DNA from 2 places in the Kluyvera georgiana genome. Region 1 is predicted to be linked to the other one. Evidence: predicted binding sites of a transcription regulator. Region 1 holds the regulator's gene; the other holds the start of a gene.
What was found. Region 1 encodes CRP, which controls carbon source genes, mostly activating them, when cyclic AMP is high. Its sites were predicted from a motif close to ATGTGANNNNNNTCACAT; they were not measured.

Region 1 (3,131 bases):
CCGTTATACCCGTCCGGAAATGGATATGGCCATTCGTAAAGCCCGCGATTTAGGCCGCCATATCAGCTACTTTGGCCCGGATGCCAACGATTTTGGCCTGCTGGAACAAACCTTTCGCGACTATGGTCTGCACGGTAAAGGGCAGTCGAGAAAATACCTGCATACCTACGATGAAGCGGTGCCGTGGAATCAGGTGCCAGGCACGTTTACCCCCTGGCAGCCGCTGCCGGAACCGACCGACGTGCTGTTCTACGAAGGGCTGCACGGTGGCGTCGTGACGCCACAGCATGATGTCGCACGCCACGTCGACCTGCTGGTCGGCGTTGTGCCAATCGTTAACCTTGAGTGGATCCAGAAGATGATCCGCGATACCAGCGAGCGCGGACACTCCCGCGAAGCGGTGATGGATTCGGTCGTGCGTTCGATGGAAGACTATATCAACTACATCACGCCGCAGTTCTCACGCACGCATATCAACTTCCAGCGCGTGCCGACGGTTGATACCTCTAACCCGTTTGCCGCCAAGGGCATTCCGTCGCTGGACGAAAGCTTTGTGGTGATTCACTTCCGCAACCTCGACAACATCGACTATCCGTGGCTGCTGGCCATGCTGCAGGGTTCGTTCATCTCGCATATGAACACGCTGGTCGTTCCCGGCGGCAAAATGGGGCTGGCGATGGAATTGATCATGACGCCGCTGGTGCAGCGTTTAATGGAAGGTCGAAACTAGCAGATTGACAGGACGGTTCCCTCTCCCCGAAGGAACGAGGGAGCCGTTGCTCGCAAAGGACTTACCCTTCGATCACTTCGTAGGAGTGGGTGATATTCACCGCTTTTTCAAGCATCAGCGCAACAGAGCAGTACTTCTCCGCAGACAGATCCACCGCACGGGAAACCGCCGCATCCTTCAGCCCTTTACCGGTGACGATAAAATGCAGATTGATGTGGGTGAACAGGCGCGGCGCTTCTTCACGACGCTCGGAGGTCAGCTTCACTTCGCAGTCGGTCACGTCATTGCGCCCCTTCTGCAGGATAGACACCACGTCGATAGCGCTGCAGCCACCTGCGGCCATCAGCACCACTTCCATCGGGCTTGGCGCTTTATCGCCAGAGTTGCCGTCCATCAGGATCTGGTGCCCAGAAGCGGACTCCCCCAGGAAGGTCAGCCCTTCAACCCATTTCACACGCGCTTGCATAATTTTTAACTCCAAGGTTGCAATTTTCTTCTCAGATTACGCGCACATAACAATTCTCGCAATGGAAGGCGATCGACGTCATGCTGAAGCGAGACACCAGGAGACACACGGCTAAAGCTATGCTAAAACAGTCAGGATGCTACGGTAATACATAAACGTACTGCATGTATGCAGAGGACATCACATTACAGGCTGCGACAGTATGCGACAGCCGACTTCCCAGGTAACGGGAAGGATACTATTGCAACCGGTGGCCGCAATGCTTTTGCCGCCGGGAAGAGCTTATAACAGAGGATAACCGCGCATGGTGCTTGGCAAACCGCAAACAGACCCGACTCTCGAATGGTTCTTGTCTCATTGCCATATTCATAAGTACCCATCGAAGAGCACGCTGATTCACCAGGGTGAAAAAGCAGAGACGCTGTATTACATCGTAAAAGGCTCAGTGGCAGTACTCATCAAGGACGAAGAAGGGAAAGAGATGATCCTCTCTTACCTCAACCAGGGCGATTTCATCGGTGAGTTAGGCCTGTTTGAAGAAGGCCAGGAACGCAGCGCGTGGGTACGGGCAAAAACCGCTTGTGAAGTTGCTGAAATCTCTTATAAAAAATTCCGACAGCTGATCCAGGTTAACCCGGACATCCTGATGCGTCTCTCTTCGCAAATGGCGCGTCGTCTGCAGGTGACCTCTGAGAAAGTTGGCAACCTGGCGTTCCTCGACGTCACCGGTCGTATCGCGCAGACGCTGCTGAACCTGGCAAAACAACCTGACGCAATGACCCACCCGGACGGGATGCAGATCAAAATCACTCGTCAGGAAATCGGCCAGATCGTGGGCTGCTCTCGTGAAACCGTGGGCCGTATCCTGAAGATGCTGGAAGATCAGAATCTGATCTCCGCACACGGCAAAACCATTGTCGTTTACGGTACCCGCTAATCCAGCCCAAACGGCGTATTGCGTCATGCAGTACGCCGTTTTTGTTTTCCCCCTATGTGGCGCAGGCTGATTTACCACCCGGAAGTCAACTATGCACTGCGGCAAACGCTGGTGCTGTGTCTGCCCGTTGCCATTGGTCTACTTCTCGGTCATCTCAAGCAGGGCCTACTGTTCTCGCTGGTGCCCGCCTGTTGCAACATTGCCGGGCTTGATACGCCACATAAACGTTTCTTCAAGCGTCTGATCATTGGCGGCTGTCTGTTCGCAGGATGTAGCCTCGCCGTTCAGCTGCTGCTGGCGCGCGATGTACCTCTGCCACTGATTCTGACCGGGCTGGCGCTGCTGCTTGGCGTTACGGCGGAGATCAGCGCCCTGCACGGACGACTGCTGCCCGCTTCGCTGATTGCGTCCATTTTTACCCTTAGCCTGGCAGGGAATATGCCTATCTGGCAGCCGTTATTGATCTACGCGCTGGGAACATTATGGTACGGGCTGTTCAACTGGTGGTGGTTCTGGATGTGGCGCGAGCAGCCGCTGCGAGAATCGCTCAGTCTGCTTTACCGTCAGCTTGCGGACTACTGCGAAGCAAAATATAGCTTACTGACTCAGCATACCGATCCCAACACCGCGCTGCCGCCGCTGCTGACTCGCCAGCAAAAGGTGGTGGACCTGATTTCCCAATGCTACCAGCAGCTACACATGCTGGCGGCGAACCAGCACAATGACTATAAGCGCCTGCTGCGCGCCTTCCAGGTAGGGCTGGATTTGCAGGAGCATATCTCCGTCAGCCTGCACCAGCCGGAAGAGGTGCAGAAGCTGGTTGAACGCAGCCATGCGGAAGCGGTGATCCGCTGGAATGCCCAGACGGTAGCCGCACGCCTGCGCGTGCTGGCGGACGATATCCTCTATCACCGCTACCCTACCCGCTTCAACATGGATAAACAGATTGGCGCGCTGGAAAAAATTGCCGACCAGCACCCGGATAACCCGGTTGGTCA
Region 2 (3,131 bases), 810 kb from region 1:
AACAATTCTATGGCAAAAATGTCGCAATCCTGGGGAGAGGATCGCGGAGGATTATTCGTCTTCCAGCAGACGCGCGCCGGTGCCCTCTTCACCCAGCTTATCGCCCGGGTTACGCAGCGGACAGTCGCGCAACGACATGCAGCCGCAGCCGATACAGCCGTCGAGCTGATCTCGCAGCGCCTCCATGGCGTGAATGCGTTTATCCAGCTCTTCCCGCCATTGGGTCGTGAGGTGTTTCCAGTCGCGCGGGCCTAACGTGTGGTTTTCCGGCAGCACGCTAAAGGAATCGCCGATCGTCGCCAGCGGAATGCCCAGGCGCTGGGCAATTTTAATGATCGCCACGTAGCGCAGCACATCGCGCTTATAGCGCCGCTGATTACCGCTGTTGCGCGTGCTGTGGATCAGCCCTTTACTCTCATAAAAATGCAGCGCAGAGACCGCAACCCCCGTTCGTTTCGCTACCTCACCGGGCGTGAGCAGCGATTTTATGCGGGTCGATTTTTTTTCCATAATACGCTTTACCTCAAGTTAACTTGAGGAATTATACTCGCCGCCAGACAAGAAATCGACGCGAAAATAGACAACGGGGAGAGCCTTATGTCCCATCGGGAAATTATTCATACTCTTACTGAATGGATAGATGAACATATCGATCAACCGCTTAATATCGACATCGTGGCCAGAAAATCCGGCTACTCGAAGTGGTATCTGCAAAGAATGTTCCGCACCGTAATGCACCAGACGCTAGGCGAATACATTCGCCAGCGACGTCTGCTGCTGGCGGCAGAAGCGTTGCGCACCACCCAGCGCCCCATCTTCGATATCGCGATGGATCTGGGCTATGTCTCTCAGCAGACCTTCTCTCGCGTCTTCCGCCGCGAGTTCGACCGCACGCCGACGGACTACCGCCATCAGATCTCCGCGTAGCATCGCTTCGCCGCGGCCTATACTGAGCCGCGGCGTTGACAAAAATCCTGCGTTTACCTCTGGTGAATAAAACAACAAACGTGATATAGTTCACACATCGAGATGAAACAAAAACACTGTTTCATTCAATTTGTGAATGCCTTCAGATAGCCTGGGCGCCTCGCGCCTCAATCAATAAGTGCTGTCAGGGCAACTTGTTGTTTATCTCTGAGGATGAAGTCTCATGGTTTCCATTACCGCAGGCGTCGCACTGTTACGCTGGCCGTTAACCAGCGCGGTACTGATGTTTCTCGCCAGTACCCTGAAAATTCAATTCCGTAAATCCGACTACGCCGGTCTCGCCGTCATCAGCGGTATGCTGGGTGTCGCAGCCGCGTGCTGGTTTGCAACCGGGTTACTGGGCATCACGATGGTAGACATCGCCACCATTTTCAACAACATCAAAGATGTGATGGTTGAAGTGATGAGCCAGGCGCCGCCGGAATGGCCGGTGGCCATGTACTGATTAAGAAAAACCCCGACACGTCGGGGTTTTTTATGGCCTGAATTTCGCGGCGGCGAAGCGCATGAAAAAGCCCTGCTCCAACAGGGTGTTTTAGCTTCGCTCGACTAAAATAGAGGGATGCGCCCTGCGGAGTGCCGCACCATGAACGCCATCCCTGTTAGCCGTTTTCTCACCGCCTGCCTGAGCGCCCTGCTGTTGACCGGTACCGCTTTCGCCGCCGTACAGCCAGAGGACTCACCCGACGCGCTTGAGGTCAATATCGAGAGCATTATGCAGCCCTGGAAGGGCGACCTGCCTGGCATGCTCGACCGCCGGGTCATTCGCGTGTTGACCACCTACAGCAAAACCTTCTTTTTTATCGATAAAGGCCAGCAGCGCGGGGCCACCCACGATATCTTCGCCGAATTTGAACGCAGCCTGAATGCCCAGCTTACCAAAGAGAAAAAGCTCAAGCAGCGCCACCTCAAGGTGCGAATTATCTTCGTTCCGGTGACCCGCGATAATCTCTTTACTGCCCTGAACGAAGGTAAAGGCGATATTGCCGCAGCCAATCTTACGATCACCGCAGCACGCCAGCAGCAGGTGGCTTTTACTGCCCCAATTTACAGCGATATTCAGGAACTGCTGATCTCCGGCCCCGCGTCACCGCAGGTGAAAAACGTGGACGAACTCGCCGGTAAGACGGTCTTTGTCCGTCGTTCATCCAGCTACTATGAAAGCCTTGAAGCCCTCAATGCGCGCTTTGCCAAAGCCTCTCTCCCACCCATCGTCATCAAGCCCGCCCCCGAAGCGCTGGAAGACGAGGATCTGCTGGAAATGCTCAACGCCGGGCTGATTCCGCTGATCGTGGTCGATCGCCACAAAGCGCTGTTCTGGAAACAGGTGTTCCCGAAAATCCAGGTTCATGAAGATATTGTGCTACGCGATAACGGCAACATCGCCTGGGCGGTGCGCAAAGATAACCCGCAGTTGCTGGCGAAGCTCAACGGTTTTATTAAAGACAACCGCCAGGGCAGCACCCTGGGCAATACCCTGTTGCTCCGCTATCTGAAAAGCGCGAAATACGTCAAAAATGCCGCAGCAGAGAAAGAACGGCGCAAATTTTTGAAGATGGTCGAGATTTTTCGCAAATACGGCGACCGTTATGACGTCGACTGGCTGCTGATGGCGGCACAGGGTTATCAGGAGTCGCGGCTGAATCAGTCCGTGCGCAGTCACGTTGGCGCGATTGGCGTCATGCAGGTGATGCCGAGCACCGGCAAAGAATTGAAGGTAGGTGATATCAAGCAACTGGATCCGAATATCCACGCCGGGGTGAAGTATATGCGCTGGATGATCGACCGCTACTACGGTGACGAACCGATGACGCAGCTGGATAAGGCACTGTTTTCTTTCGCCTCTTATAATGCTGGCCCGGCACGGATTGCGCGTCTGCGTACGGAGACCAAAAAGCGCGGTTTTGACCCCAACATCTGGTTTGGTAACGTGGAAAACCTCGCCGCCGAGAAGATTGGAGCCGAAACGGTCACCTACGTAAGCAACATCTATAAGTACTACATCGCCTATCGGCTGATTCTCGATGAGATGAACCGGAAGCGGGCAGCGACGGGGAAACCGCCGATTTTGCCCGCCTCCGATAAAAACAACGGCTAGCCCCGGTTACGGTATTTGTTTGACCCGTACCCCCTGCAAACGTCGC

Region 2: a site for CRP is predicted at 1,006-1,023, ahead of ABTW00_RS21730 (YjcB family protein). Genes of this name have one in related genera too.

What each region holds. Positions count from the first base shown of each region.
Region 1 is NZ_CP158865.1:426,146-429,276, reverse strand. It holds gene ABTW00_RS01980 (phosphoribulokinase) at 1-730, shown strand, start outside; gene ABTW00_RS01975 (OsmC family protein) at 792-1,196, opposite strand; gene crp (cAMP-activated global transcriptional regulator CRP) at 1,501-2,133, shown strand; gene ABTW00_RS01965 (YccS/YhfK family putative transporter) at 2,188-3,131, shown strand, end outside.
Region 2 is NZ_CP158865.1:4,586,900-4,590,030, forward strand. It holds gene soxR (redox-sensitive transcriptional activator SoxR) at 52-510, opposite strand; gene soxS (superoxide response transcriptional regulator SoxS) at 598-927, shown strand; gene ABTW00_RS21730 (YjcB family protein) at 1,151-1,432, shown strand; gene ABTW00_RS21735 (lytic transglycosylase F) at 1,574-3,085, shown strand; gene ABTW00_RS21740 (GntR family transcriptional regulator) at 3,092-3,131, opposite strand, start outside.